DNA from 4 places in the Burkholderia sp. BCC1972 genome. Region 2 is predicted to be linked to each of the others. Evidence: predicted binding sites of a transcription regulator. Region 2 holds the regulator's gene; each other region holds the start of a gene.

Region 1 (7,844 bases), on a different contig from region 2:
GCGCGGGCCTCAACGTCTGCGACGGGCACATCACGTACGAAGCGGTCGCGCAGGCGCTCGGCCTGCCTTATGTGCCGGCCGCCGGCGTGCTCGCATGACGGTGCCGGCATGACGTGAACGCATGGCGGGCGGCATGCGCCGCCGGCCATGCGTTCACGTGCCCTTCGACCGGCTCCGCTTCGTCCCGCTGCCCTTGCCCATCGTCCGTGCCAGCAACGGCCGCAGTTGCGCGAGCGTACGCGTGTTCAGCACGTCGGGCCGCGTCAGCCAGCCGCGCCGTGCCTGATCGACGCCGTACGCAAGGTTGTCGAGTTCGTCGGCGTTGCATGCATCCGAGCCGATCGCGACCGGCACGCCGGCCTTCGCGGCCTCCCGGCACCAGATGTCGGGCAGATCGAGCCGCCGCGGCTGGGCATCGAGCTCGACGAAGCAGCCGCGCGCCGCGGCCTGCGCGATCACGCGCGGCACGTCGAGTTCGCATGCATCGCGCTCGCCGAACACGCGGCCGGTCGGGTGCGCGAGAATCGTGAAATGCGGATGGTCCATCGCGCGCAGCATGCGATCGGTCTGCGCGTCGCGCGACAGGTCGAAGCCGTCGCATACCGCGCCGACCACGAGATCGAGCCGGCCGAGCATCGCATCGGGCACGTCGAGGCTGCCGTCCTCGTGAATGCCGGCTTCCACGCCCTTGAGCAGCACGAAATCGTCGAAAGACGCATTGACACGATCGATCTCGTCGAGCTGCCGCGCGAGCCAGTCGAAATCGCTGCGACCGCGGCCGGCGTGCGGCGCGCGGTCGGTCACGGCCAGGTACGCGAGCCCGCGCGCACGGGCTGCCTCCGCCATGGCGCGCAGGCTGTCGCGGCCGGCCGACGCGTCGGTATGCGCATGCAGGTCGCCGTGGAGATGCTTGCGCTCGACCAGCGCCGGCAGCGCGCCGGCGCGCGACGCGTCGATCTCGCCGCGATTCTCGCGCAGTTCGGGCGGCACCTCGTGCAGCCCGATGGCGGCGTAGACCGACGCCTCGGTGTCGCCGGCAATCCGCTCGTCCCCGCGAAACACGCCGTATTCGTTGATCTTCAGCCCGCCGGCCTGGGCGATCCTGCGCAGCGCGATGTTGTGCGCCTTCGATCCCGTGAAATAGACGAGTGCCGCGCCGAACGCATCGGCATCGACGACGCGCAGGTCGACCTGCAACCCGCTCGCGAGCACGACGCTCGACTTCGTCTTGCCGTGCGCGAGCATGCGCGCCACGTCGCCGCAGCCGACGAACGCAGCAGCGACGGCGGCCGGGTCGCGTGCGGTGACGAGGATATCGAGATCGCCGACGGTTTCGCGGCGCCGGCGGAAACTGCCGGCCGGCACGGCCTGGCCGACGCCCGCGACCGCGCGCAGGCGGTCGAGCAACGGCATCAGCGATTGCGTGGCATCGGGCAGCAGGAAGCGTTGCGGTTCGCGGTGCAGGCGATCGTCGATTGCGTCGAGCAGATGGGCTTCGGTTTTCGCGCCGAAGCCCGGCAGTTCGCGCACGTGCCCGTTCTTCGCCTCTGCCCGCAACTGTTCGAGCGAATCGACGTGCAGCGCATCATGCAGCGCCTTCACGCGTTTCGCGCCCAGCCCCGGCACGTCGAGCAACTCGACGATCGCGCCCGGCAACGCATGGCGCAGCGTTTGCTGCAGCTCGCAGGTGCCGGTCGCGGCGATCTCGCGCAGCTTCGACGCGAGATCGGACCCGATCGACGGAATCTTGCCGAGATCGTCGCCGTGCGCGATCATCGTCGGAATATCGCGGCCGTAGTCGGCAATCGTCCGTGCGGCGTTGCGGTAGGCCCGCACGCGGAACGGATTGGCGCCCTGGATCTCGAGCATGTCGGCGATCTCGGCGAACACGGCCGCGCACTCGGCATTGTGGATCGGCATGGTCGGCGTGGCTCCCTTCCACGTGGATGGCGCCGTGCGCCGGCGCGGCGGCGTATGCGCGCCCGGCACCGCATGTCAGGATGTCGACGCTGCCGGGCGCACGACCTTCATCGTACGCCCGCTGCGCAGCGCGCGCAGCGCCGTTGCGGCGGCGACGTCAGAGGGAGGCGCGCGGTGTCGTGGCGTATTGCCGCTCGTAGATCGACTGGCAATGCGTGCAGCGTTCGGCGCTCGGGCGCGCCAGCAGGCGCTCGTAGCCCACCGAGCCGTCGCAATCGATGCATTCGCCGTAGCTGCCGTCGCGCATCCGCTGCTGGGCGCGGCCGATTGCACGCAGTTCGGTCAGCTTCATGCCGATCAGCGCATGATCGACGTCGACGAACAGATCCGCGTTCGCCTCGTCGCCCTCGTCGGGCGCCGCGCCGGCAAGGTCCGCATAGGATTCCGACGCGCGATGGTCCTCGCTCGTGCGGATCTCCGCACGCAGCGCCTGCTCGCTCTCGTTCAGCCGCTGTTTCAGCGTCTGCCATTGTTGTTGGTCGAGCGCCATGGCCGTGTCTCCTGTTCCGGGTTCCGCGCGAAAAAGTGCGGCGCGCGGTGTCGCGCCGGTGCGCGGCGCGGAGGCGTCACCGCCTGCGCCGCACGTCCGGGGGTGCGCCCGGCAGCACGAAGCGCAGGACGCATTCGACGCAGGATAAACCCATTGAACACGCGTGTGTTGACCCGAATCAGCTTGCATGCCGCGCGCCCAAAAATCGGGGACGGACGCGAAAACGCGACCACGCCGGATTCGTCCGATGCAGACGCGACCGTATCGATCGAGCCGTCGGGCCGGACGGCGTCACCGCCCGTCAGGCATCGGCACGGACGATGTCGAGCAACGCGCGCGCCGAACGCTGCCAGCTGTACTGCTGCGCACGCTCGCGGCCCATCGTGCGCAGCCGCGCACGCAGTTCGGGATCGTCCATCACGCGAGCGATCGACGCAGCGATATCCGGTGGCGAATAGGCATCGCAGAACAGCGCCGCCCCGCTGCAGACTTCCGGCAGCGAGCCCTCGTGCGACACGATGACGGGGCAACCGCACCGCATCGCCTCGAGCGGCGGCAGGCCAAATCCTTCGTACAACGATGGAAAAACGAAGCATCCCGCGTGCTCGTACAGCGCCTTCAGCTCGCCGTCGCTCACATAACCGGCCCACGTGACGTACGGATCGTCCTCGCGCAGGCCGGCCTCACGCACACCGAAGATCTTCGCATTGGCGCCGCCCGCGATCACGAAGCGCAACGTCGGGTGCGATGCCCGCATCAACGCGATCGCGGCCAGCGCGCGCACGAGATTCTTGCCGGGCGCGAGCGACCCGACGAACAGCACGTAGCCGTCCGTCTCGAGATTCAGGCGCGACAGCACACCGCGATCGGCATCGATCCGGTCGATATGGTCGACGGCACCCGGCACGACGGACAGGCGTGCCGGCGGCACGCCGAGCCGCGCGGCGAGCCGCGCCCGCGAAAAATGCGACACCGTCACGATATGGCGGGCGCGCCGCTTCAGGATCGAGAACGCGAAGCGGTACCACAGACGGAACGCGAGCGAATAGCCGGCCGGCAGATCGAAGATCGCCGCATCGTGGATCATCAGCAGCTGATCGCGCTTCGCCAGCGGGCCGATGTTGCACAGGCTCAGCAGGGTCCGGCCGCGTGTCGTGCGCGGCAGCGTCCATTGTTCCCACAGCGTGCCGCGCCGGCGCCCGGTGGTCTGCGACCGCACGCCGGCCGGCATCGCCGCCGGATCGTGATCGGACGGCACGACGAGCGACGGTTCGTCGCCGGCGTTCGCGATGCGCGCGAGTTCGGCCGTCAGTTCGTATGCCGCGCGCTGGACGCCCGTCATGCGCTGCGCGGTGAATTTCCCGTTGATTGCGAGGCGGCGCAGCCGCATGGTGTGCGCGGCTGTGCCGACGCCCCGTTCCGCGCGCGCTTCCTGAAGTACCGGTGCGCTTCGCTCCCGAATCGACGTTGACATGATCGTGACTGTTCCGATGGCTGCGACGCGACGAAGCGCCGCCGGACACTCCGCGGCGCGGAATGCTGATGTGCCGTCAGTGTGTCCGCGGCCGTCGTTCCGGTCGGTACGTTCGACCGCACAACGCACGGCTTTCCCGACGCTTCGCTATCCTCAGAAAGCGTTGCGCCCGATGAAACCTCGCACGATCGTCAGCAGGATGATCTTCATGTCGAACCAGAAGCTCCAGTTCTGCATGTAGAAGAGATCGAATTTCACGCGGGCCGCCATCGCCTCGACCTTGCGCGTCTCGCCGCGATAGCCGTTCACCTGCGCCCACCCGGTGATGCCCGGACGCACGCGATAGCGGTACATGTAGGAGTCGATCAGCTGCCGGTAGAGATCGTCGTGTTCGATCGCATGCGGGCGCGGCCCGACGACCGACATCTGACCGAACAGCACGTTGAAGAACTGCGGCAGCTCGTCGAGCGACGTGCGCCTCAGGAACGCGCCGACGCGCGTGATGCGCGCATCGTTGCGCGACGCCTGCCGCACGACGCCCGGCTGCGCGCGATGCACGCGCATCGTCCGGAACTTCAGGATGTCGAACTCGCGGCCGTCCACGCCCTTGCGGCGCTGCCTGAACAGCACGGGCCCCGGCGACGACAGCTTGACCGCGACCGCCAGCATCGACAGCAGCGGCAGCAACGGAATCAGCACGCCGACCGCAAACAGCCGGTCGAACGCGAACTTCGCCCACAGCTCCGGCGCGGAGCTCGGCGTGGTCGCGAGATTGATCGCCGGCATGCCGAGCACGTCGGTCGCGGAGCGATCGACGACCGCCATCTGCCGCACGTCGGGCAACAGCCTCAGTTCGACGAATTCGTCGCGCAACTCGCGCACGATGCGCTGGATCCGCCATTCGTGCGACATCGGCAGCGTAAGCCACACCTCGTCGATCCCGCCGCCGCGAATCATGTCGCGCAGCGCGGCCCAGTCATCGATCACCGGTACGCCGCCGATGCCGCCTGCGGCGGCCGGCGCGTCGTCATCGAAGACGCACGCCGCCACGAACGGGCCGTTCGGCGCGAGCTGCATCCGCTCGACCGCCACGCGCCCGTACGCCGTTGCGCCGACCACGGCAACACGGCGTTGCCGCGCCCGCGGGTCGTTGCGCGTCAGCACCCACGCCAGCAGCGCGGCACGGCCGAGCAGCAACGCCGCGTCGCCGGCCAGCACCGTGCGCACGATCCAGCGTGTCGTGACCGTGCCGCCGCGATTCATGATCCACATCGTGCCGGCCACCGTCAGCACGCTCGCGCAGACGACCGCCACCAGCGTCTGCGTCAGCACGTGCGCGCCGCCCTGCGCCGCCACGCCGCCGCGCACGGTGCGCAGGTAGCGCGGCAGCAGCGCCACCGTCAGTACACACAGCAGCGCGATCGCGCCGCGCTGCGCATCGGACAGCTCGCGCCACGCCAGGCCGGATGCCGCCTGCGCCGCAAGCGCCCCAGCCAGGACGAGCACGACGTCGACCGCCGCGATCGCGGCGCGCCGCATCGTATTCGTTCCACCGGACATCGACTGCATCGTTATGCACCATGTGCCGGGAATCCGCCACGCACCTCCGGCATGCGCGGGCGAAGCGGCGCCTGCCTCGTATTGCCGCGCGCCCCGAGCAAGCGGCGATAGTCGGCGCGAATCAGGTCGTAGCATTCACACGCGTGGTGTTCGAGACCGTCGCGGTCGAGCACCGTGATGCGGCCGCGGCGCTGCCGGATCAGCCCGGCTTCCTGCAGGTTGCCGGCCGCCTCCGTCACGCCTTCGCGCCGCACGCCGAGCATGTTCGCGATCGTCTGTTGCGTGACGGGCAACTCGTCGCCGTCGATGCGGTCGTGCGCGAGCAGCAGCCAGCGGCTCAGCTGCTCGCTGACCGAGTGATGCCGATTGCACAGCGCGGTGCGCGAGATCTGCGCCATCGTCGCCTGGCAGTAGTTGAGCAGCAGCCGGTACGTCTGCGGCGATCGCTCGAATTCGGCACGCATCACGCAGCTCGGCACGCGATACGCCATCCCGCCGATACGCACTTCGACCCGGCTCGATGCCGCGACGCCGCCGACCAGCGTGCCGAGGCCGACCACGCCTTCGCGGCCGACCACCGCCACCTCGACCATCGCACCGTCTTCCATCAGGTGCTGCACCGACATCATCGACGTCGTCGGAAAATACAGATGGCGCATCGGCTCACCGACCCGGTCGAGCATCCCGGCCTTGATCCGGACCAGTTCCAGATGCGGTGCGATGGTACGGATGCTGTCCTCCGGGAGGGCATCGAGGATGGCGTTCGCCGTGTAGCTCGAGTGAAGATGAAGCATGTCTGTATCCCTTTTATTGTCCGCGCCGCGTGCAGCCGCAAGCACGGAACTCGTTATCGCGATGCGCGCCCGGACGTTGACAGTGGTTGCGGCCCACAACCCTGATTCCGACTGGTCATCGGCTTGTTATCGCCGGATCGAGTCGACGTCGCGTTTCGACGCGCGAATTCGAATAAGCGATTTACGTGCCAATACCCGTCCATCCTTAATATATGAATCACGCCTGATTTAGATCGCCCGAATATGCGGCCTCGCCACATAAGAAACGTCTCATTTCCGGACACTCTGCCGGCGACGGACACAGCGCGTGATTTGACTGATCAATTCAGATGTAAGGAATCAGGGCAATGGAATCGGAACCATGAGGCTTATCGTTCAAATACTTACAGCCGTTTTTCAATTGTTTCCGTGATGTCCCGGGCCGTACTTCCCCGCGTGGCCGCACCGCACACGCTCGTTTGAAACTGTCTCAAATTTGAATCGGCACACGCGCTTCCCGTTCTGTAACCCAGCGCACACATCGCTCCCACACCATTGATTCTCAAGGCAATTCAGGCGAGCCCCGTTTATTTGTCAAATAATGTTCAATGTTCGCCCGATGATTTTCACGTACGATGCGCAGCGCCATCCGATTGATTCCCGATCCACCTTGAATGTCCGATCCGGACAGCATTCCGTTTCCGAATGATTAATTCGACGCGAATGAATCATTAAATTCACGTGACGTTTCCGCTCAAGCAAAATCGTCAAACTTTGTGAAATGACGTAATGTGAAACTGATCGGATTCAATCGCGTGCTAGCCTTTTTACCGCATCGTCATTCGATTTTCGATGAACACAAGTCCGCACGATCGTGCTAATTCCCGTTTCCCCGGGATCGCCGCGACGACGCGCGACCGCCACCCTACGAGGATGTGCCGTGACCTTCCAGGCCAACGACGCCGTCGCCTACGCGAACGGCATGATCGAGCTTTCCCACAGCTTCGATGCCAACCGGTTTCTCGCGGCCATCGACCGCGACGAACTTGCCACGCTGGCGCCCCAGCTTCAGCTCGTCCACCTGAAATCGGGGCAAGTGCTGTGCGAACCCGGCGAGATGCTCACCGCGGTGTACCTGCCCATCACGACGGCGATCTCGCTGCAGTACGTGTCGTCCGGCGGCATGACGCTGGAGGTTGCGGAGATCGGCAGCGAGAGCGTGGTCTGCGACGACGTGATCGGCGGCAGCGGCCGGATGCCGTGCCGAGCGGTGGCCTGCCGCGACGGCTTCGTCTACCGGCTCGACCGGCGCGTATTCTCCGCCGCGTTCGACGCATCGCCGGTGATCCGCCATCTCGTGTTCGTCTGCGTGCGGCTGCTGATGGCACAGGTGGCGCAGATCACGTTCTGCAGCCGGCATCACGTGCTGAAACATCAGTTATGCAGATGGTTCCTGCTGGCGTACGACCGTACGCGCAGCATCGAGATACAGGTGACGCACAGCATGCTCGCGCAGATGCTCGGCGTGCGGCGCGAAACCGTCACGGATGCCGCGGGCGAGATCCAG
Region 2 (7,844 bases):
GGCGACCTGCTCGGCGTGAGCCAGCCACGCGTGAGTACCGCGCTCGGCCGGCTGCGCGAGTACTTCGGCGATCCGCTGTTCGTACGCACGTCGCGCGGGATGGAGCCGACGCCGCGCGCGCTCGCGCTGCTGCCGGCCGCCCGCGACGCGCTCGCGCAGATCGAGCGCGGCCTCGTCGCGCCGCACGACTTCGACCCGGCCGCGAGCGCGCATACGTTCTCGATCGCGCTGTCGGACGTCGGCGAGATCGTGTTCCTGCCGAAGCTGCTGCAGGCGTTCGCGACGCGCGCGCCGCACGCGAACCTGCGCTCGGTCTCGCTCGCGCACGACGAAGTCGGGCGCGGCCTCGAAGCCGGGTCGATCGATCTCGCGGTCGGCTACTTCCCGGACCTCGACGGCAACAATTTCTTCCAGCAGCGGTTGTTCACGCACCGGTTCGTCTGCCTGATGCGGCGCGGCCATCCGTTCGAGCAGGCAGCGCCGTTCACGGTCGAGCAGTTCCTCGCGTGCGGACACGCGGTGGTGCGCGCTGAAGGCCGCAGCCAGGAGGTGCTCGAGAAATATCTCGCGAAGCAGCGCATGCAGCGCCGCGCGGTGCTCGAGACGCCGCACTTCATGAGCCTGCCGTTCATCCTGAGCCGCACCGACCTGATCGCGACGGTGCCGCACGCGATCGGCTATGCGTATGCGGCCGAGCACGCGTTCATCGTGCCGGTCGAGCCGCCGCTCGCACTGCCGCGCTTCGACCTGAAGCAGCACTGGCACCGCAAGTACCACAACGATCCGCGCACCGCGTGGCTGCGCAGCGTCGTCGCATCGCTGTTCAACGACGAGCAGGACGAATGGCCGAAGTGACGAAGCACGAGCGGCAGGCCGCACGCACGACCCGCGAAAGCATGAAACAATGGCCGGATATCGGCCGCCGCTGACGGCCTTCGATGGAGCCACTACATGGGTAAAGGAAAGAAAACCGCGCGGCCCGAGCCGGCCGTGTCCCGGCCGAGCCGTGAAGAAGCGGAAGACGCCGTCCGCGTGCTGTTGCGCTGGGCCGGCGACGATCCCGCACGCGAAGGGCTGATCGATACGCCCGCCCGCGTCGTGCGCGCGTACGAGCAGTTCTTCGCCGGCTATGCGCTGGAGCCGCGCGACATCCTCGCGCGCACGTTCAGCGAAGTCGACGGCTACGACGAGATGATCGTGCTGAAGGACATCCGCTTCGAGAGCTACTGCGAGCACCACATGGTGCCGATCATCGGCCGCGCGCACGTCGCGTATCTGCCGAATCATCGCGTGGTCGGCATCTCGAAGCTCGCGCGCCTCGTCGACGCATTCGCGAAGCGCCTGCAGATCCAGGAAAAGATGACCGTGCAGATCGCCGACACGCTGTTCGACGTGCTGCAGCCGAAGGGCGTCGGCGTGATCCTCGAAGCCGCGCACCAGTGCATCTCGACGCGCGGTGTGCACAAGCCGGGCGTCGAGATGGTCACGTCGCGCATGCTCGGCACGTTCCGCACCGATCCGTCGACGCGGCGCGAATTCCTGTCGATCGTCGCCAATCCTTCTTCAGTCAACCTGACGAATACCTGATGGAGCAGACGAAGCAAACGGCGCACGCGCCCGTCGTGCTCGTGACCGGCGCCGCGCGCCGGGCCGGGCGCGCGTTCGCCGAGTATTTCGCGAAGCATGGCTATCGCACCGCGGTGCACTACGACCGTTCGGCCGATGCCGCGCAAGCGGCTGCCCGTGCGATCGCCGAGCGCGGGCACGATTCGGCGGCGCTGCAGGCCGACCTGTCGGATGCCGCACAGATCACCGCGCTGATCGACCAGGTGTATGCGCGCTTCGGGCGCCTCGACGTGCTGGTCAACAACGCGTCGGTGTTCTGGCAGGACCATTTCCCGAGCTTCGACCTCGCGGCGTTCGACCAGGCGTGGGCCGTCAACTGCCGCGCGCCGATCCTGCTCACGCGCGCGTTCTACGAACGGGCACGTGCGGCCGGCACGCAGGGCGTCGTCGTGAACGTGGTCGACCAGAAGATCAAGGAAAACTTTCACCGCGACCACTTCAGCTACACGGTCGCCAAGGCCGCGCTCGGCAACCTCACGCAGATGCTCGCGCTGTCGTCCGCGCCGGTGCTGCGCGTGAATGCCGTGTTCCCCGGGCTGATGCTGCCGAGCGACGACCAGACGCAGGCCGACTTCGAACACGCGAGCCGCGCGTCGACGCCGCTCGCGCGCATCGCCGGCCCCGACGACGTCGCGAGCGCAATCCTGCTGCTGACCGGCAATGCGTACAACGGCGTGGATTTCGTCGTCGATGCGGGGCAGAACCTGATCCGCGTCGACCAGGACGTGCTGTACAAGCACCGCTCGCCGGACGGCAAGCACTGACGCGCACGGCGCGCGCCCGTGCGAACGGGGCGCGCCGCCGCCCGCCGCGTTACGGCTTCTCGGCGCTCCCGCCTTCGCGCACCTTGCCCTGCGCGACGCTCGTGCCCGGCGGCACGCTGTGCGTGAGCCACACGTTGCCACCGATCACCGAGCCGCGCCCGATCGTCACGCGGCCGAGAATCGTCGCACCCGCGTAGATCACCACGTCGTCCTCGACGATCGGGTGCCGCGCATTGCCCTTGACCAGCGCGCCTTCGCCATCCGCCGGGAAACTCTTCGCACCGAGCGTGACGGCCTGGTACACGCGCACGCGCTCGCCGATGATCGCGGTTTCGCCGATCACGACACCGGTGCCGTGGTCGATGAAGAAGCTCGGGCCGATCTGCGCGCCCGGGTGGATGTCGATGCCGGTGGCCGAGTGGGCGATCTCATTGATGAATCGCGCGAGCAGCGGCACACCGAGCCGGTGCAGCGCATGGGCGAGCCGATGGTGCATCATCGCCAGCACGCCGGGGTAGCAGAGCAGGATCTCGGTGATGTGTTGCGCGGCCGGATCGCCCGCGTACGCGGCCTGGATGTCGCTGACGAGCAGAGCGCGCACCGCCGGCAACTGCCGGCCGAATTCGCGCGCGATCTCGAACGCGCGTTCGTCGAGTTCGGCGAACGGCGTATCGGCATGCTCGGGCAGGAACGGCAGCGCACGGCGAATCTGCTCGGACAGGATGCGCAGCGTGCTTTCGAGCGTGTGGCCGACGTAGTAGTCGACGCTTTCGTCCGTCAGGTCCGGCGCGCCGTAGTGCGTCGGAAACATCGACGCGCGCAGGCCGGTCACAATCTTGCAGATCGCATCGCGCGACGGCAGCTCACGGATGCCGCGCGGATGGCGCGTGCGATGGAGTTCCTCGCGCGACTCGCGCAAGCCGGCGACGATTTCTTCGAGGCCCCACTGACGGGCGGGTGATGTCGACATATGCCAATGCGGGCGGCCGCGCTCGGTCGCACGGCCGCTAATAAAGTGACGGGTTCCACAAGATTACCGCGTTTTCTGCCCGCGGGCGGTACACCGGGGATCGGCCGGACGGCCGGCGCGGCGCGAGCGCGGCGGCGTCACATCGTGACGCTGCTCGCGTCGATCCATCGCACGGCCCAGTCGCGTGCGTGCGCGATCGCGTCGCCTTCGTCGTTGAACTGGAGCTCGATCGGAAAAAAACGGTTCGCAACGAGCTCCCCGTCGCTCGATCGGGAGATCACGACGTAGGGCTTGAACGAACCATCGCTGGCGCGCGCGGGCGCGCAGTTCAACAGATAACCGCGGTGCGTGAAGGCAGTAGTCGCTTGCATGAATCCGCCACCTCTAGTCCCTTGCTTTGTTGTTCACTACCCGTCTTTAAGGGTGCTGCGGCGCCCCCGGCGCGGGCAGAGGCGGCGAGACTGCATCCCCTGTCGCCGCTTCGCAGGAAAAGAATCATACTCTGTAGAAAACGCGTCTTCTAGCTGAAATAAATCATGACAAATCAGTGCGCGTCGCGCGACCGCGGCGATCGCCCGCGCGCCTTTTTCCCGTCGTGCCCGGAACGGGATTTGCTTCGATCCGGAGCGTTTTCGCCGCCAGGAGAGCCGCGATGGAATCATCCGGTCAAACGGGTCGCGTGCATCCGCGCAGCGTCGAGCTCGACAACGACGACACGCACGACAGCACGGTCGACACCGACGGCAAGAATCGCGAGGCGTCGCGCCTCGCCGGCGGCGGGCCGATCTCGCCCGACCAGATCACGCGCAGCAATGCGTCGCTCGTCAATGCGGTGCCGGAAACCGGCGACGGCTTCGCCGGTTTCGACAGCCGACCCGGCGGCAACCATCCGGCGTTCGCGCTGCGCGCGGGCTACATGGTGATCGAGAAAGGCTTCGACGCGCCGGCGCCGGGCGACGCGCTGTTCGGTCCCGTTCACCGGATGTACGGCAGCACGTACTGGCCCGGCCACGGACGGCGGCCGGAACGCATCATCGAGCTGACCGCCGTGCCGGGGTAGCCGGCGCGGCGTTTGAATCGATCGTTCGTTCGCGTGCCGGCACCGGCCGGCGACCGATGCCGATGGATCGGCGCGGGATCGACCGACGCTCGAGTGAACGATTTCACGCATCCGCGGCTTTATGCACGCCGCGAATCGTGCCGATGCACATGCGTTGATCGAAGTCATGCCGAAACGGCGCGATTGCGATTGAATGGCGATACGTGCGGTGCATCGATGCGCGTACCCACGCAACGCGTCACGCCGCTGCCTGCTCATGCGTTCCCGCCACCGATGCGAACAGCGGCAGCCATGACCGAGCCACGCACCGCACGTCGCGCGGTGCAGCCACGCGCCCCGACGAGCACCTCACTGCAAAGTCCCCGCCGTTGGTTTACTCTGCCTCGCAGCATCGCGCATTGCCCAGCCTGATCGGCCATCCGGCCGACTTCGTTTCAACTCGCCACTCGGAGACACTATGTACAAGCGTATTCTGGTTGCCGTCGACGGCAGCGACACGTCCCGTCACGCGTTCGATGCCGCGCTGGCGCTCGCGAAAGCGCACGGCGCCGAGCTGCAGCCGTTCTACGTCGTCGAGAACGCCGCGATCTACTACAACGTGCCCGGCTATGATCCGTCCGTGCTGCGCGATCAGCTCGTCGCGCAGGGCAACGAACTCGCGCAGGATTTCACGAAGCGGATGCAGGCCGCCGGCGTGAAAGGCGAAACGCGGCTGAACGAGGCGACGTCGATCAACGATGTGTCGTCGCTGATCCTCGACGGCGCGAAGGCGTTCGGCGCCGATCTGCTCGTGCTCGGCACGCACGGCCGCCGCGGGTTCCGCCGCCTCGTGCTCGGCAGCATCGCCGAGCAATGCGTGCGGCACGCCACGCTGCCCGTGCTGCTGATTCCGGCGGCCGCGAACGTCGACGAACCCGCAGCCTGACGGCATCCGGCATGCGCCGCCGGTCGCGACGTTTTGTCACCCGACAGCGGCAACTTGCGGTGGGACAATGATTCCGTCGATTCAACGCCGGAGTAAACGATCATGCTGACGCCCGTCGCCACACGTCCCGCCGCCACGCCTCATGCCGGTAGCTGGGCGCCTCGCCAGGCCGCGCACTGCTCGTCATGCGCAATGCGGCACCTGTGCATGCCGCAGGGCCTGGCACCCGAAGCACTCAGCCGCCTCGAGTCGGTCATCTGCGCGGCTCGCCCCGTCAAGCGCGGCGAAGCGCTGTTCCGCGAAGGCGACGCATTCGACAACCTGTACGCCGTGCGCTCGGGTTCGCTGAAAACCGTCGCGACGCGCCATGACGGCCGCGAACAGGTCACGGGCCTGCATCTCGCCGGTGAAGCGCTCGGCCTCGACGGCATCTGCGACGATACCCACCCGCGCACCGCAGTCGCGCTGGAAGACAGCTCCGTCTGCGTGATCCCGTACAGCGCGCTGAAAACCTTGTGCTCCGAAGCCGGCTCGATGCAGTTGCGCATGCACAAGCTGATGAGCGAACAGATCGTGCGCGAAACGTCGCAAACGATGCTGCTCGGTTCGCTGAATGCCGAGGAGCGCGTCGCCGCTTTCCTGCTCGACGTGTCGTCGCGCTACCTGAAGCGCGGTTACTCGCCCTCGGAATTCAACCTGCGGATGACGCGCGAAGACATCGGCAGCTATCTCGGCATGACGCTCGAAACGGTCAGCCGCACGCTGTCGAAGTTCCAGAAGCGCGGCCTGATCGAAATGCAGGGCCGCCACGTGCAGATCGTCGACTTCGACGGCCTGCAGCACGTCTGATCCCGCGCGGCGCGCACGGCTCGCGCGCCGCCTGCATCGCACCCCGAATCAATCGAGAAACAGCGCAGCGCGCGCCTTCAGCGCCGCGCTGAAGTCGTCGAGCCAGCCGATCGACAGACGCCAGCTCTGCCAGTAGAGATCGATGTCGACGGTCCGCCCGCGCGACATGTCCACCAGCTCGCCCGCCGCCAGTTGGCGATCGACCATCCGGTCCGGGCACATCCCCCATCCCAATCCCGTTTCGCATGCGCGCAGGTAGCCTGCGACGTGCGGTATCCAGTGCTGCGGCGGATCGAGATCCGCGCGTGTCACGCGCCGGATGAAACGCGCCTGCAGCCCGTCCTTCGGATTGAACATCACGCACGGCGCGCGGCGCAGCGCGTCGCGCGTGATGCCCGCACCGAAATAGCGTTCGTAAAACACCGGCGAGCACACCGCGCGATAGCGGATGCGCCCGAGCCGCTCGGAGCGGCATCCCTGGATCGGCTCGGCCTGCGCGGTCACGGCGCCCTGCACGCTGCCGTCGCGAATGCGCGACGCCGTGTAATCCTGGTCGTCGATCACGAGGTCGAGCAACGTCTCGCGCTCCGTGCAGAACGGCCCGACCGCGTCGATGAACCACGTCGCGACGCTGTCGTCGTTGACGGCCACGCGCAACGTCGGCCACGCGCTCGCGATCTGGCCCGGCAGCGCCGGCATCCGGCCGCCCAGTTCGGCTTCGAGCAACTGCACGCGCTCGGTATGCCGGCACAGCAGCGCACCCGACGTTGTCGCGACGCACGGCTGCCCGCGCTTGACGAGCACGCTGCCGACGCGCTCCTCCAGCAGCTTCACGCGCTGCGACACGGCCGACGGCGTGACATTCAGCTCCTTGGCCGCCCGCTCGAACGAACCGTGCCGGATCACGGCCGCGAGGGCATCGAGCAACGCGTAGTCGAGCATTAGATTTCCTTAATCCGCATTAGGTGAATTAGCTTCTCTTATTTTCATGCTGACCGCAGACTAGCGCTACCCGATTCATTCGTCTACTGCTTCCACCGCTGCCCATCATCATGAACTGGCTCGCTTTTTCCCACGGCGCCGCCCTGTGCGGTTCGCTCATCGTCACCATCGGCGCGCAGAACGCGTTCGTCCTCCGCCAAGGCATCATGCGCGCGCATGTCGGCAAGATCGTGCTGCTGTGCGCGGTGTCCGACATGATCCTGATCGGCGCGGGCGTCGGTGGCGCGTCGGTGCTCGTCGAACGCTATCCGACCTTCGTTCATGCGGTGCTGTACGTCGGCCTCGCGTATCTCGCCTGGTTCGGCATCAACGCGCTGCGCCGCGCGTTCAAGCCGGGTCACGCAACGCTCGACGTGCGCGGCGACGCGGTCGCGCCGCCATCGCAAGGCGCACTCTCGATCGTGCTGATGACGCTTGCGTTCACATGGCTCAATCCGCACGTGTATCTCGACACGTTCCTGCTGATCGGCACGGCCGGCGCACGCGAGCCGGAAGGCGCGCGGCTCGCGTTCGCGATCGGCGCGATGACCGTCAGCGTCGTGTGGTTCCTCGGGCTCGGTTACGGCGCGCGACTGCTGGCGCCGTGGTTCCGCAAGGCCGTCGCGTGGCGCGTGCTGGATGGCGCGATCGGCAGCATGGTGCTGTTTC
Region 3 (7,844 bases), on a different contig from region 2:
CGACCGCCGAGGCGCTCGCCGCGCTGCTCGATGCCGCGAAGCCGCTGCCCGGCGCCGAAACCGTCGCCACGCTCGATGCGCTCGGCCGCGTGCTGGCCGCCGACGTGAGTTCGCCGCTCGACGTGCCGCCGATGCATACGAGTGCGATGGACGGCTATGCGGTGCGCGTCGCCGACCTGCTGCACGGCGATCGGCGGTTGCCGGTGTCGCAGCGCATTCCGGCCGGCCATCCGGCTCAACCGCTCGCGGCCGGCACGGCTGCGCGGATCTTTACCGGTGCGTCGGTGCCGGCCGGCGCCGATGCGGTCGTGATGCAGGAGCAGGCATCGGCCGACGGCGACGCCGTCGAGATCCTGCACACGCCGAAGGCCGGCGAGTGGATCACCGCGCAGGGCGCGGACATCCGCCAGGGTTCGGTGATCCTGCCGGCCGGCACGCGGCTCACGCCGCAGGCGCTCGGCCTCGCCGCATCGGTCGGCTGCGCGCAGCTGTCGGTGGCTCGGCGGATCCGCGTCGCGGTGTTCTTCACCGGCGACGAACTGACGATGCCCGGCGAGCCGCTGAAGCCTGGCGCGATCTACAACTCGAACCGCTTCACGGTGCGCGGGCTGCTGGAGCGGCTCGGCTGCCACGTGACCGACTACGGGATCGTGCCCGACTCGCTCGCCGCGACGCGCGACACGCTGCGCGAGGCCGCGCGCGATCACGACGTGATCCTGACGAGCGGCGGCGTATCGGTCGGCGACGAGGATCACGTGAAGCCGGCCGTCGAGGCCGAAGGGCGGCTCGCGCTGTGGCAGATCGCGATGAAGCCGGGCAAGCCGCTCGCGTATGGCGCGGTGCGTCGCGGCGACGAGCGCGCCGATGCGCACTTCATCGGGCTGCCCGGCAATCCCGTATCGAGCTTCGTCACGTTCCTGCTGTTCGTGCGGCCGTTCCTGCTGCGTCTGTCCGGCGTGCGCGACGTCGCGCCGCGCGCGCTGTCGCTGCGGGCGGACTTTTCGCAAAGCAAGGGCGACCGGCGCAACGAATTCCTGCGTGCGCGCGTGAACGCGGCCGGCGGCCTCGACCTGTTCCCGAACCAGAGCTCGGCGGTGCTGACGTCGACGGTCTGGGGCGACGGCCTGATCGACAATCCGCCACAGCACGCGATCAGCGCCGGCGAGACCGTGCGTTTCATTCCGTTTTCCGAACTGCTGTCGTAACGCGACGGCTTCCCGAACCATGAAGATTCAGCTGAAATTTTTTGCAAGCGTGCGCGAGGCGCTGGGCGTCGCCGATGAAGAGGCAAACGTGCCGGACAGCGTGACGACCGTCGGCGACGTGCGCGCGTGGCTGCGCGTGCGCGGCGGCGCGTGGGCCGAGACGCTCGCCGAAGGGCGCGCGCTGCGCATGGCGTGCAACCACGAGATGACCGATCCCGACACGCGGCTCACCGAAGGCTGCGAGGTCGCGTTCTTTCCGCCGGTGACGGGCGGTTGAGAGGGCGTGCGATGGCAACGGTACGAGTCCAGGCAGACGATTTCGATCTGAATGCGGAAGTCGCGGCATTGCGCGCGCGCAACCCGAAGATCGGCGCGCTCGCGTGCTTCGTCGGCACGGTGCGCGACCTGAACGAAGGCGACTCGATCGCCGCGCTGGAGCTCGAGCACTATCCGGGGATGACCGAGAAGGCGCTCGAGAAGATCGCCGCGGAGGCCTCCCGGCGCTGGCCGGGCATCGACGTCGCGATCGTGCATCGCGTCGGCAGGCTGCTGCCGCTCGACCAGATCGTGATGGTCGCGACGGTCGCGTCGCATCGCGGCGATGCGTTCGCGTCGTGCGAGTTCGTGATGGACTATCTGAAGACCGAGGCGCCGTTCTGGAAGAAGGAAACGACGCCGGACGGCGAGCGCTGGGTCGATGCGCGCAGCACCGACGATGCCGCGCTCGCGCGCTGGGGTGTCGAGTCGGGCAATACGCCGCGCTGAACACGGCATCGGGACGGACGGTGCGGCCATGTGCCGCAGGCGGCACGCGTGCCTGGCGCCACGGGCCGCGCGTTACGCGTCCGGATCGACGCTGCGCCCGATGATCTTCGTCGGAAACGGCTCGCCGCGGGTACGCGACAGCGACGCGTGCGGAGCGTCGTTCGCGTCGCGGCGGCGCGGCGCGATCGCGTCGAGCAGTGCCTGCTGCTCGGGCGGAATCCGGTAGTCCCAGCCGAACCGGCTCAACTGCAGGCTCTGCGCGATCCGCAGCGCGGGCTCCATGAAGCGGATCGCCGCGGGCGGCGCGTAGCGCGCCTCGACGGTCTTCAGGAACAGCGACAGCCAGCGGCTGAAATGGGCCGGCTCGATCCCGTCGAGCGGCTGGTGCGCCTGCTGCACGTTGCCGCGATAGCCCTTGGTGCCGAGCACAAGGCTCGACCAGAACGTGACCATCTTCGGCAGGTGGTCGTCCCAGCGGCCGGCCAGCTTCGCGTCGAACACGGGCCCGAGCAGCGGATCGGCGCGCACGCGGTCGTAGAACGCGTAGACGAGATCGCGGATGTTGTCTTCGGTCGGCTCGGTGTCGCGAGGGCGGGCCGGTGCGGTGTCGGGCGAGGCGGGCAGGGCAGTCATGGCAAAAAGGGGCCGGTAGATCGGGGGCGCCGACGGGCGTGGCGTGGGTGTCAGGCAGGACGCCGGTCGGATTTTGACGCAAAATAGCGTCCAATACCCGCTGAAAACGTGTAACTGTCACGCATCTTATTGCGCGCACGCGATCCCGGCAACCCGGGGCGCGGAACGGGACCGTCGGCCGGTCCCGCGGGCACCGCGATCGGCCCGCCTCACGTCATCGGAACACGTTCGCTCACTTCCGTATTCGCTCATGAGACTCACCGACTACACCGACTATTCGCTGCGCGTGATGCTGTACCTTGCCGTACGCGGAGAGGGGCTCGCGACGATCCAGGAGATCTCGGATGCCTACGGCATCTCGAAGAACCATCTGATGAAAGTCGTGCAGCAGCTCGGCGAGCTGGGATGGGTCGACACGGTTCGCGGCCGCAATGGCGGGCTGCGGCTCTTCCCGCAATCGCTGCAGCTGACGGTCGGCCAGGTCGTGCGCGCGACCGAGAGCGACTTCGCGCTGGTCGGTTGCTTTTTGACCGACAGCGGCGAATCGCGCGGCTGCGTGATCGAGCCGCAGTGCCGCCTGAAGGGGGTGCTGGCGGCCGCGCGCGACGCGTTCTTCGCCGAACTCGACCGTCACCGGCTCAGTGAACTCGTCGAGCCCGCGTCGCCGATCGCGGCGCTGCTCGGTATCCGTCCGGTTGCGCTCGTGCGTGCCGAAGCGCCGCCGGACGACGCGCCGGCGACCGTCGAGCCGCCGTCGGCGGCCGGCTGACACGCAGGCGCCGCGCCCCGCGATCCGCGCGCGGCCCGTCCAGGAGCCGCTTCCAGTCAATCCAGCAATTTTTGCGCTGAATCAACCCGAATTTCGCTTGAAAGCCGCATAACCATCCTCATCTTGGTGTTAATCGAAAATTGGAGGTCTCGACTAAATGAGAATCGACAAGCTCACCACCAAGTTCCAGGAAGCACTCGCGGACGCGCAAAGCCTCGCGGCAGGCCGCGACAATCAATACATCGAACCCGTTCACGTCCTCGCGGCGCTGGTCGCGCAGCAGGACGGTTCCGCGCGCTCGCTGATGTCGCGCGCGGGCGTTCACATTCAGGCGCTGCAAGGCGCGCTGAACGAAGCCATCTCGCGCCTGCCGCAAGTGACGGGCACGGGCGGCGACATTCAGATCGGCCGTGAACTGGCCGGGCTGCTGAACCAGGCCGACAAGGAAGCGCAGAAGCTCAACGACACGTTCATCGCGAGCGAAATGTTCCTGCTCGCCGTGTCCGACGACAAGGGCGAAGCCGGCAAGCTCGCGCGTCAGCACGGCCTCACGCGCAAGGCGCTGGAAGCCGCGATCGCCGCGGTGCGCGGCGGCTCGCAGGTGCATAGCCAGGACGCGGAAAGCCAGCGCGAAGCGTTGAAGAAATACACGGTCGACCTGACCGAGCGCGCGCGTGCGGGCAAGCTCGACCCGGTGATCGGCCGCGACGACGAAATCCGCCGCTCGATCCAGATCCTGCAGCGCCGCACGAAGAACAACCCGGTGCTGATCGGCGAGCCGGGTGTCGGCAAGACCGCGATCGTCGAAGGGCTCGCGCAACGGATCGTCAACGGCGAGGTGCCGGAGACGCTGAAGGGCAAGCGCGTGCTGTCGCTCGACATGGCCGCGCTGCTCGCCGGTGCGAAGTACCGCGGCGAATTCGAGGAGCGCCTGAAGGCCGTGCTGAACGACATCGCGAAGGACGAAGGCCAGACGATCGTCTTCATCGACGAAATCCACACGATGGTCGGCGCGGGCAAGGCCGAAGGCGCGATGGACGCGGGCAACATGCTGAAGCCGGCGCTGTCGCGCGGCGAGCTGCACTGCATCGGCGCGACCACGCTCGACGAATACCGCAAGTACATCGAGAAGGACGCCGCGCTCGAGCGCCGCTTCCAGAAGGTGCTCGTCGACGAGCCGAGCGTCGAGGCGACGATCGCGATCCTGCGCGGGCTGCAGGAGAAGTACGAACTGCACCACGGCGTCGACATCACCGACCCGGCGATCGTCGCGGCGGCCGAGCTGTCGCACCGCTACATCACCGACCGCTTCCTGCCCGACAAGGCCATCGACCTGATCGACGAAGCCGCTTCGAAGATCAAGATGGAAATCGATTCGAAGCCCGAAGAGATGGACAAGCTCGACCGCCGGCTGATCCAGCTGAAGATCGAGCGCGAAGCCGTGAAGAAGGAGCAGGACGAAGCGTCGCAGAAGCGCCTGCAGCTGATCGAGGAAGAGATCGACCGCCTCGGCCGCGAGTACGCGGACCTGGAAGAGATCTGGACCGCCGAGAAGGCCGCGGTGCAGGGCAGCGCACAGCTCAAGGAAGAAATCGAGAAGGTGCGGGCGGACATCGCGCGGCTGCAGCGTGACGGCAAGCTGGAGAAGGTCGCCGAGCTGCAGTACGGCAAGCTGCCGCAGCTCGAGGCGCAGCTGAAGCAGGTCACGCAGGCCGAAGAGCAGGAGCAGCACAGCCCGACGCGTCCGCGCCTGTTGCGCACGCAGGTCGGTGCCGAGGAAATCGCTGAAGTCGTGTCGCGTTCGACGGGGATTCCCGTGTCGCGGATGATGCAGGGCGAACGCGAGAAGCTGCTGCACATCGAGGAAAAGCTGCACGAGCGCGTGGTCGGCCAGCATGAGGCGATCGGCGCGGTGGCCGACGCGATCCGCCGTTCGCGTGCGGGTCTCGCCGATCCGAACCGTCCGTACGGCTCGTTCCTGTTCCTCGGCCCGACGGGTGTCGGCAAGACCGAGCTGTGCAAGGCGCTGGCGTCGTTCCTGTTCGACTCGGAAGAGCACCTGATCCGCATCGACATGAGCGAGTTCATGGAGAAGCACAGCGTCGCGCGGCTGATCGGCGCGCCGCCGGGCTATGTCGGCTACGAGGAAGGCGGCTACCTGACGGAAGCCGTGCGCCGCAAGCCGTACAGCGTGATCCTGCTCGACGAGATCGAGAAGGCGCACCCGGACGTGTTCAACGTGCTGCTGCAGGTGCTCGACGACGGTCGCATGACGGACGGGCAGGGGCGTACGGTCGACTTCAAGAACACGGTGATCGTGATGACGTCGAACCTCGGCTCGCAGGTGATCCAGGCGATGACGGGCGCGCCGCAGGAAGAGATCAAGGACGCGGTGTGGCTCGAGGTGAAGCAGCATTTCCGCCCCGAGTTCCTGAACCGGATCGACGACGTCGTCGTGTTCCATGCGCTCGACCGCAGCAACATCGAGTCGATCGCGAAGATCCAGCTGGCGCGCCTGCACGACCGGCTCGCGAAGCTCGACATGGCGCTCGACGTGTCGGACGCGGCGCTCGAGCAGATCGGGAAGGTCGGCTACGATCCGCTGTTCGGTGCACGGCCGCTGAAGCGCGCGATCCAGCAGGAGATCGAGAACCCGGTCGCGAAGCTGATCCTCGCCGGCCGCTTCGGTCCGAAGGACGTGATTCCGGTCGACGTCCACGACGGCAAGTTCGTGTTCGACCGCGTCGTGCACTGATCGCCTGCCATCGGTCGCCCGCCCGGCTCACGCCGGGCGCGCAAAAACGAACACCCCGCCTGAAGCGGGGTGTTTGCTTATGGAGCGGCACAACGGGCTGCCGCGCCGGCTGGAATGCTTAGCCCTGCTTGTTGCCGCCGAACATGCCGGCAAGCTGCGTGAGCGTGCCGAGCACGTTCGACGTGTCGACCTGGCCGCCGGCCGGCACTTCGCCGTTCGGCGTCGCGCCGTTGACGACGTGCGGCAGCACCTGCGCGAGAATCGACGAGGCTTGCGACGGATCGATACCGACCTTGCTCGCGAGCGAGCCGACCACGTCCGAGCCAAGCACGTTCTGCAGCGTCTCGCCCGAGATCGGCTGGTTTTCGCCGTTGCCGACCCACGAGCCGATGATGTCGCCGGCGCCGCCTGCCTTGAACTTCTCGATCAGGCCGTTCAGGCCGCCCGGCTGGTTGTTGATGAATTCGAGCGCGGTCGTGATGAGCGCGCTTTGCGAGTTGCCGCCGGCCTGGCCGCCGATCAGACCGCCGACGATGTCGAGGAGACCCATGGTTCTTCACCTTCACTGAAAAGGGCGCCGTGACGACGGCGCCCGTTGAACGAATACCGCGCGCACGCCGTCGCGCGCGCGGCGCACATCAGGCGCCCGACGCCGCGGCGGCGGAGGCTGCCTTGTCCTTCTTGCTCTTCTTCTTCGAACCCTTCGTCGCCTTCGCGGACGACGCGGCGGCCGGTGCGCTCGCACCCGCGTCGGCGGATGCCGCCGCTGCGGCCGCTGCCTTTTCCTTCTTCGACGCGCGCTTCGCCTTCGCCGGTTTCGCCGCCGCATCCGGTGCGCTTGCCGCCGGGGCCGGCGCTGCAGTCGTCGTGCCGGCCGTCGCGGTCGTGGACGTCGATGCGGTGCCGGCAGTCGTCGTGGCCGGTGCGGTTGCGGCCGGCTTCGACAGTTTCACGCCCTTCGGCGGCGTCGACGAGCCGCCGATCGTCAGGCCGTTTTCCTCCAGGTGCCCGACCGATTTCGTGCCGAGGCCCTTCACGCGGTTCGCGAGATCGTCGGCATCCTTGAACGGGCCGTTCTTGGTGCGTTCGTCGATGATCGCCTTCGACTTCACGGGGCCGAGACCCTTCACGGATTCGAGCGCGGCCTGGTCAGCCGAGTTGACTTCGACAGCCGCGGCAAGGCCGGCGGCGAGCGACAGCGACAGCGCGACGAACAGCATCAGCAGCTTTTTCAGCATGGCAAAGGCTCCCTGGTTCTGACGGATGAATGGCTGTTGCAACGGACGGCGGCGCGAGATCGGGCCGGCCGTCGCCGTTAAGCATAGGACAAATGCGTGCCCTTTTTAAGACAGGCTGACCGAATCTTGCTGAAGGCTTGCGGTGCTGTAAAGGCCGAAACCCGTGCCGGGTGCCGGTTTTGACCATTCTTTACGGTGTCGCAGGGCGTGCGCGGATCGTCGTTGCGCTGGCCGTTCGATAACGCTTGACTTAGAGTGAACTCTAACTCCTAACCTTGTTCCTGCCATGTCGAAAACCGCATCCCAACCCTCCGCCGCCGGTCCGCTGACGATCGGGCAAGTCGCCGAATTGACGGGCGTGTCCACGCACACGCTGCGGTACTACGAGCAGGCCGGCCTGCTGCGCGCGATTTCGCGCACGGCAGCCGGGCACCGGCTCTATGCACCGGCCGACCTTGCCGGGCTGGCCTTCGTGATGC
Region 4 (7,844 bases), on a different contig from region 2:
ACATCCAGGCCGCCCAGGCCAAGATCGCCGCCGCGCAAAACACCGGCGCACAAGCCGACGCAACGGGCTACGGTACGAATGCCGCCGCCACGTCGCAGTCGGGCCAGCGCACGGTCGTGCCGGCCGCCGCCGATCGCTCGTCGGTGTACTTCGGCCACTAAGCCGGCAGGCACCCGCGAGGGTGTCCGGCTCGCCGCTTCCCCTGAACCCGCACACGGTAGCCGCCGTGTGCGGGTTTTGCATTTCCGCGCCCGATCGGCATCACGGTCCGGCATCCGCGTCGGCCGCGTATCGAATAAATGCCTCACGCAATGCCGGCGATCGTCATCAGCGCGGCGCCGCAAGGCGCCGGCTGACAAGCGTCCGCGCGTGCGCTAGCATCGCGGACGGTGTTGCCGCGCGCCGAGGCGCGGCAGGGCAACCGGCCCGCACCGGGTTCCACATTTCAACGAACAACAAGGAGCATCCATGCGTGTCTTGACCGGTCTGTTGTGCTCGCTGGCGCTGCTGGCAAACGTCGCCCATGCGCAGGCGAATTGCGCGGACGCGACGGATCAGGCGGCGATGACGGCATGCGCCGATCGCGCGTACAAGAAATCCGACGGGGAGCTGAACCGTACATACCAGGCCGTCACCGGGCGCCTGCGCGATGCGCGGCCGCTGGCCGACAAACTCGTGAATGCGCAACGCGCGTGGATTGCCTACCGCGATGCCGAGTGCGGTTTCTCCAGCGCGAACGCGGAGGGCGGCAGCGCGTATCCGATGGTCGTGTCGACCTGTCTCGACGATCTGACGAAAGTGCGCACCGAAACGCTGAAGGGCTATCTGTCCTGCGAGGAAGGCGATCTCGCGTGCCCGGTGCCCGGCAAGTAAGCCCCGCGCACCAGTCGCCGGCCGCGCGTCGCGCGGCCGGCCACGCTCGCCTTTTGCGGCTAGACGTCGTCCGTTACACGTCGTCCGTTTCGTCGAGCAGCTTGTGTCGCATCGCGTACCGCACCAGCGCCGCTTCGTGCGGCATCTGCATCTTTTCGAGGATCCGCGTCTTGTAGGTGCTGACGGTCTTTGCGCTCACGCACAGCGCGTTCGCGATCTCGGTCAGTGTCTGGCCGGCCGCGATCCGCCGGAACACGTCGAATTCGCGATCGGACAGCCGCTGGTGCGGCAGCGTCTCGGCCGGCTCGTTCAGGCTCTGCGCGAACTGCTCGGCCATCGCGAGGCTCACGTAGACGCCGCCCGACGCCACCTTCGTGACCGCACCGACCAGTTCGGCGCTCGCGCTTTCCTTCGTCAGATAGCCGGACGCGCCCGCACGGAATGCACGCACCGCGTATTGCTGTTCCGCGTGCATCGTCAGCACGAGCACGCGCAACGCGGGCTTCTCGTCCTTGATCTGCTTGATCAGTTCGACGCCGTTGCGGCCCGGCATCGACAGGTCGAGCACGAGCACCTGCGCGGAGGTCGAGCGCACGAGCGCGATCGTCGACGGGCCGTCGCAGGCTTCGCCGGCCACCTCGAATCCGGTGGCGTTCTGGAGAATGTGCCGCAGACCGTCGCGTACGAGCGTATGGTCGTCGGCGATGAGCACCTTGATCATGTGATGAGCGTTTCCTGTTGGACGGTACTGAGCGGAAAGGCGACGGTGATCGAGAAGCCGCGCGCGAGCGCGGTGTCGATCGTCACGGTGCCGCCCAGCATGTGTGCGCGTTCGCGAATGCCGATCAGGCCGAACGATTTGTCCTCGTGGGCCGCAGCGCCGGGCGCCGCGCCGCGGCCGTTGTCCGCGACGCGCAGCACGCAGAAGCCTTCCTCGATGTCGAGCCGCAGCGCGACGCGCGTCGCATCCGCATGGCGTGCGACGTTCGTCAGCGCTTCCTGGACGATGCGGAACAGCGTGGTCGCGCCCGCGCTGGTGAAGGTGAGGCCGCCCGTTTCGATGTGACGCTCGACATCGATCCCGTAGCGGTTCGTGAAATCGTTCGCGAGCCATTCGATCGCCGGCACGAGGCCGAGATCGTCGAGCATCACGGGGCGCAGGTCGGCCGCGATGCGCCGCACCGACGCGACCGTCGCGTCGATCAGCCGCCGCATGCCCTGCAGGTGCGTCTGCACGTCCTCGTCGGGTTGCGTGCGGCCGGGCACGCGCAACTGCTGCTCGACGACCGAGAGGTCCATCTTCAGCGCGGTGAGCTGCTGGCCGAGGTCGTCGTGCAGCTCGCGCGCGATCCGCGTCTTTTCTTCTTCGCGCACGTTCTGCAGGTTCGCCGACAGTTCGCGCAATTCCTCGCGCGACTGCTTCAGCGCGTTCTCGGCGCGCTGCCGCTCGGTGATGTCGCGCAGCATCACGGTGTAGAGCTTGCCCGACGCGTCGCGGATCTGCGAGATCGACGCCTCGATCGGGAATTCCTCGCCGTTGGCGCGCAGCCCGAACAGCACGCGCTGACGGCCCATCTGCCGCTCGGACACGCCCGTCACGCCGAACTGATCGACGTGCTTCGCGTGCGCGGCGCGGAATCGCTCGGGGATGAAGCGCGACAGCGGCGCGCCGATCGCCTCCATCGCGGACACGCCGAACACCTGCTCGGCCATCGGATTGAAGATCACGACCGTCTGCTTCTCGTCGATCGTGATGATCGCTTCCATCGACGAACGGATGATGCCCATCATCCGTGCCTCGTTGAGCATGCCGCGGGTGCTCGCGCCGGCATCGGCGCGGCCGCGCAGCAACGCATGGACGAGCGCCGCGAACGCGAACGACGCGATCAGCCCCGCGGCGAGTACGGTGCCGGCCGCGCGCTGTGCGCCGGTCGCGCTCGGGCGGCCGTCGGCAGAGTAGCGGAGCGTCAGCGCGGTGCCGCCGAAATTCAGCACGTCGGTGCGCCGCATCAGGTCGGGCGACGCCGACGCTTCATCGGTCGTCGATTCGACACTCACGATCGCGCGCGGATCGCCGCCGGCCGTCATCCACAGGTCGATGCCGCGTTCCGCGTCGAGCGCGCGCTCGACCAGGCGCCGCGGGCTCAGCGCCGCGAACAGCATGCCGTCGACGCCGGCCTCACGCGTGCCGGACGGCGTGACGGCCGCATGCGGAGACGTGGTCACGGGCAGGAACAGCGTCAGCGTGCGGGCGTCGCGGGAAGTATCGTCGTCGGCCGGGTGGACGCCGAGCGCGATGTCGCCGCTCTGCAGCGCGCGCGCGAGCGGCGCGGCGTCGGACGCGCCGAAGCGGACGACCGGCGAATTCGACGCGGGCGCGCTGAGCGTCGCGGCCGCGAGCGGACCGGCCGGCGACGGCTTCGCGCCGGCGAGGGCACTGCGGGCGGCGGGCGACAGCGGCGCATAGCCGATCTGCCGGACCGGCGAGCGGGCGCTGTCGAGATCGAGCGTCTCCGCATAGCGGCGCCATTGCTCGGGCGTCATGCCCGGGACGAGACCGAACGCGCCGCGTGCACCTTCGAGCACGGCGACGCCGGACTGCAGCTCGTGGCGCAGCATCGCGGTCACGTGCGTGGTGCGGCGTTCGAAGCGCGTATGGACGGCGCCTTGCCACTGCTCGCGCACCAGCAGCGCGACGCCGAGCGACAGCACGGCGCCGGCGCACAGCGCGACGACGCCAGCCGCGAGCGGCTGGCGTAACATGGTCTGGAGGCGCGTGAGCCCTCGGGCGTCACGCGTTGGGGTTCCACCGGCGGTCATTCAATGATCATTACTGTCGTTCGGGCGGCCCTGGCACTCGGGCCGCGCGGCAAAACCGGGGAAAACTCGCACCGGCTGCGTGCAACGTCTGTTTTCAAGATGAAATTGTGCGCGTTTTACATGTTTTTTGTAATAGGGTCAGCTGAAATTGCGGCGAACGGCGTGAAGCAGCGGGCACGCCGGCCGCGCTTGACGCGCGTCAAGAGGCGCGTCGGCACGTGGGGCAGACTGTTCGGCAGGCAAGCCGGCACCGGGCCGGCTTGCGATAACGGGCCGCCGTGGCGCGATGCGCGACGCGTGCCCGGTCGGAGGGACGGACCATGTACAAGCGGATTTTCGTCGGGCTCGACGGCAGCCCGAGCGCGCGTCTCGCGCTGAACGAGGCGATCCGGATCGCGGCGGCGTCGGGCGGTGAGGTCACCTGCGCGTATGTCGTCGAGCACCGGCCGCAACTCGTCGACGTCGATGCGGGCTTCGCGGCCGAGCGCGACCGCGATGCGGCCGCGACCGATGCCGTGACGCCGGTGCTCGACGACGCGAAAGCGGTGCTCGCGCAGCAGCACGTGACGGGCACCGTGCGTGCGCTCGATGCGTACGGCGAGGATGTCGCCACCGTGCTGATGCGCACGGCGGCCGAAGCCGACGCGGACCTGATCGTGATGGGCACGAGCGGCCGGCACGGCCTGCGCCGGCTGCTGCTCGGCAGCGTCGCGGAATCGCTGCTGCGCGCGGCAGACCGACCCGTGCTGCTGGTTCGCCACAACGAGCCGGGGGCGACCGCGGCCGCGTAGCGAATGCGTCGCGGCGCAGCGGCATGCGCCGCCGCGAGCAGCACGCAGCAGCGCCCATCCGCCGGCTGTCTGCCCGATGCAACGCGCGACGCGCTGACCGGCGCATCGCGTGAAAGCGCGCCTGCCGCCGCAAGCGCGGCGAGCCGGAAGCGGGCGCTCGAGACGCACCCGCATGCGCGCGATTGCGCGCGCACGGTTGCATTCCGACACGCAGTTCTGGCAGCATCGACCGGTGTCCGCGTGTTCGCCGCGCGCATGGCCGCGGCGATCGACGCAGGAGCATCCGGCTGGAACCGGTCGCACGGGTGATGAACCTGGCCGGCTGCCGGATGCCGGTTTTCTACCTTACCGACGTCATCCGCCATGCCGATCTCCGCCCCCGACCTGATTCGCCAGTTCGACCTGCAGCCGCATCCCGAAGGCGGCTATTTCCGCGAAACCTACCGCGCGACCGATTCGGTGGTGCGTCCGGCCGACGGTGCGCCACGCGCCGCGTCGACCGCGATCTACTACCTGCTGTGCGATGGCGCGTATTCGTCGTGGCACCGGATCCGTTCCGACGAAGTCTGGCATTTCTATGCGGGCGACCCGATCGAAGTGTGGGTGCTCGACGAGCACGACGGGCTGACGATCCATCGGCTCGGCAACCCGCTCACGCATCCGGGCACGGTGTTCCAGGCGGTCGTGCCGGCCGGGAGCTGGTTCGGCGCGCGCTGCGCGTCGCCCGAGCATGTCGCGCTCGTCGGCTGCACGGTGGCGCCGGGCTTCGAGTTCGCGGAATTCGAGCTGGCCGATGCGGCCGCGCTGGCTGCCGCGTTTCCCGACTACGCGGAACACGTCGCGCGGCTCGCGCAGCGCTCCGACGTGTGACGGTCACGGTCGCGTCACGCCGCGCGCAAAGCCCGTGCCGATCTCCCGTGTTCCGCGCGGTCGAGGCCAAACCCGTTTAGAATGCGCAGGATGCACCGGTCGGTCGCGGACGTGCCGCGGCGGCCGTTGCGCCGCCGTACCGACGGCCCTGTCGCGCGGCCCGCATGTCTTCCAGGAGCGCCGCCGTGTGGCACTTTCCCATCGCTATCCCATCGTCGCTCGGCCCGTGGGCCGTGTTCGCGAGCGTGTTGATCACGCAGCTCGGCGTGCCGGTGCCGGCCGTGCCGATGCTGATCCTCGGCGGCACGATGGCGGCAATGGGGCAGGCGTCATGGGTCAGCATGTTCGCGGCGGCGATCGGCGCGACGATGCTCGCCGATTCGCTGTGGTTCTTCATGGGCCGCACGCGCGGCCGGCGCCTGCTGAACGGCCTCGTGCGCTTCTCGCTGTCGCTCGACACGACGCTGCGCTTCGCCCGTAACGTATTCGAAAGATACGGCGCGCCGCTGCTCGTGTTGTCCAAGTTCCTGCCGGGCCTCGGCCTCGTGTCGGCGCCGCTGCTCGGCACGACCGCGATCGGCGTCGGCGTGTTCCTGTTCTGGGACCTGGCCGGCGCGTCGCTGTGGGCCGCGTTCTGGCTGATCGGCGGTGCGGCCATTCACGACCAGATCGTCCAGTTCGTGCTGTGGGTGCGCGCGAGCGGCGGCACGATCCTCGACGCGTTCCTCGCGATCTTCATCACGTTCCTGCTGTACCGCTGGGTGCGCCGCGTGCAGTTCCGCCGCTATCTCGCGCAGGTGCGCATTTCGCCGCCGCAGCTCGTCGAGATGATGACGTCGGACGAGCCGCCGCTGATCTTCGATGCGCGGCCGAAAGCGATCCGCGAGCGCGAGCCGTACCGGATCGCCGGCGCGGTGCCGGTCGATCTCGATTCGCCGGACCTGCTCGACCCGGAAATGCTGAAACGGCCGATCGTCGTTTACTGCGTGTGCCCGAACGAAGCCACGGCCAAGCGCCTGATCGCGAAGATGCAGCGCAAGAAGATGATCCACAACATCCGCGCGCTGAAGGGCGGGCTCGATGCGTGGGAAAAGCACGGTTATCCGGTCGAGCCGATGCCGGCCGATCTGGATTCGTCGCGGTATTTCGTGCGTCCCGAACACGGGGCGCTCGAAGGCGAATATACGGTGCGGGCGACGTTGTCGAAGTAAATGCGCGCGCGACACCGCGCGCATTCGAAATCCGTTTCCAGTTTCACGCTTGGCGATTTCCACGAAAATCGGCTGGCGTGAAGTCTCCGATCCTCCCTATAATCCCGCCTGCATATTGCGTGCGCTTGATTGCGCACATTCGACGCGTGTTCGTTCACGCCGAAATCGATTGATCCCGTTGTCGTCCGACACGCGCACAGCCGCGCCACACGGGCCGCTCGGGCGTATTCCGTGAAAGCCCGATCCGTTTTCCGGATTGTTCCGGGAGTTACGGATAATCCGCGGCGATTCCCATCGGATTGACGCAGTATCCATGTCGTTTCTCATTCGGAAATCGACAGCAGGGATTATTTCGTTTTCGGCTGCCAAAAAAGTCGGCATGAACGGTCGCGCATTGACATCGACACAATGACGGCGGCCCGCTCGCGGCTGCCAGGAGACGGACTTGAAACAACCAGAAGACCAGCTGCACCGCGGGCTGGAAGAACGGCACATCAACCTGATGGCGCTCGGCGCGACGATCGGCGTCGGCCTGTTCCTCGGCTCGGCCACCGCGATCCGCACGGCCGGCCCGGCCATCCTGCTGACCTACCTGCTGGGCGGCATCGCGATCTTCCTGATCATGCGCGCGCTCGGCGAGATGGCGATCACCAATCCGGTCGCCGGCGCCTTCAGCCGCTACGCACGCGACTACCTCGGGCCGCTCGCCGGCTACCTGACCGGCTGGACCTACTGGTTCGTGTGGATCGTCACCTGCATGGCGGAAATCACGGCGGTCGGCGTCTACATGCACATGTGGTTCCCGGGCGTGCCGAACTGGATCTGGGCGCTCGCGGCGCTCATCGCGATGGGCTCGGTGAACTTCATCGCGGTCAAGCTGTACGGCGAATTCGAATTCTGGTTCGCGCTGATCAAGATCGTCACGATCGTGCTGATGATCATCGGCGGCGGGCTGATGATCGCGTTCGGCATCGGCAACGGCGGTGTCGCGACCGGCATCTCGAACCTGTGGTCGCACGGCGGCTTCATGCCGAACGGGATCGACGGCGTGATTGCCGCGCTGCCGATCGTGATGTTCGCGTATCTCGGCGTCGAGATGCTCGGCCTCACGGCCGGCGAAGCGCGCAACCCGGAGAAGTCGCTGACGAAGGCCGTGAACTCGGTGTTCTGGCGCGTGCTGATTTTCTACATCGGCGCGCTGTTCGTGATCATGTCGCTCTATCCGTGGGACCAGATCGGCACGCAGGGCAGCCCGTTCGTGATGACGTTCTCGCGGCTC

What was found. The regulator FNR, encoded in region 2, switches genes on or off when oxygen is low (the NO sensors DNR and NnrR bind a similar motif). The targets are predictions, from matches to a motif close to TTGATNNNNATCAA.
Region 1: the regulator FNR is predicted to act here: its motif matches at 2,639-2,652, upstream of U5798_RS25795 (TraR/DksA family transcriptional regulator).
Region 3: the regulator FNR is predicted to act here: its motif matches at 3,444-3,457, upstream of clpB (ATP-dependent chaperone ClpB).
Region 4: the regulator FNR is predicted to act here: its motif matches at 3,883-3,896, upstream of U5798_RS14300 (universal stress protein).

Annotation. Positions count from the first base shown of each region.
Region 1 is NZ_CAJPGH010000020.1:128,641-136,484, reverse strand. Features, by position in the region: gene ald (alanine dehydrogenase) at 1-98, shown strand, start outside; gene polX (DNA polymerase/3'-5' exonuclease PolX) at 154-1,920, opposite strand; gene U5798_RS25795 (TraR/DksA family transcriptional regulator) at 2,078-2,470, opposite strand; gene U5798_RS25790 (glycosyltransferase family 1 protein) at 2,772-3,860, opposite strand; gene U5798_RS25785 (undecaprenyl-phosphate glucose phosphotransferase) at 4,098-5,504, opposite strand; gene U5798_RS25780 (Crp/Fnr family transcriptional regulator) at 5,516-6,298, opposite strand; gene U5798_RS25775 (Crp/Fnr family transcriptional regulator) at 7,218-7,844, shown strand, end outside.
Region 2 is NZ_CAJPGH010000009.1:217,646-225,489, forward strand. Features, by position in the region: gene U5798_RS15910 (LysR family transcriptional regulator) at 1-855, shown strand, start outside; gene folE (GTP cyclohydrolase I FolE) at 952-1,587, shown strand; gene U5798_RS15920 (SDR family oxidoreductase) at 1,587-2,390, shown strand; gene epsC (serine O-acetyltransferase EpsC) at 2,440-3,360, opposite strand; gene U5798_RS15930 (hypothetical protein) at 3,498-3,731, opposite strand; gene U5798_RS15935 (DUF3005 domain-containing protein) at 4,013-4,420, shown strand; gene U5798_RS15940 (universal stress protein) at 4,878-5,345, shown strand; gene fnr (fumarate/nitrate reduction transcriptional regulator Fnr) at 5,448-6,194, shown strand; gene U5798_RS15950 (LysR family transcriptional regulator ArgP) at 6,243-7,136, opposite strand; gene U5798_RS15955 (LysE/ArgO family amino acid transporter) at 7,247-7,844, shown strand, end outside.
Region 3 is NZ_CAJPGH010000023.1:62,019-69,862, reverse strand. Features, by position in the region: gene glp (gephyrin-like molybdotransferase Glp) at 1-1,205, shown strand, start outside; gene moaD (molybdopterin converting factor subunit 1) at 1,225-1,482, shown strand; gene U5798_RS27480 (molybdenum cofactor biosynthesis protein MoaE) at 1,494-1,970, shown strand; gene U5798_RS27475 (group III truncated hemoglobin) at 2,043-2,603, opposite strand; gene U5798_RS27470 (Rrf2 family transcriptional regulator) at 2,854-3,372, shown strand; gene clpB (ATP-dependent chaperone ClpB) at 3,530-6,127, shown strand; gene U5798_RS27460 (YidB family protein) at 6,246-6,677, opposite strand; gene U5798_RS27455 (ComEA family DNA-binding protein) at 6,766-7,365, opposite strand; gene U5798_RS27450 (MerR family transcriptional regulator) at 7,652-7,844, shown strand, end outside.
Region 4 is NZ_CAJPGH010000008.1:106,862-114,705, reverse strand. Features, by position in the region: gene U5798_RS14320 (DUF4148 domain-containing protein) at 1-161, shown strand, start outside; gene U5798_RS14315 (lysozyme inhibitor LprI family protein) at 469-873, shown strand; gene U5798_RS14310 (response regulator transcription factor) at 947-1,594, opposite strand; gene U5798_RS14305 (PAS domain S-box protein) at 1,591-3,693, opposite strand; gene U5798_RS14300 (universal stress protein) at 4,014-4,484, shown strand; gene U5798_RS14295 (cupin domain-containing protein) at 4,848-5,354, shown strand; gene U5798_RS14290 (DedA family protein/thiosulfate sulfurtransferase GlpE) at 5,540-6,565, shown strand; gene U5798_RS14285 (amino acid permease) at 7,011-7,844, shown strand, end outside.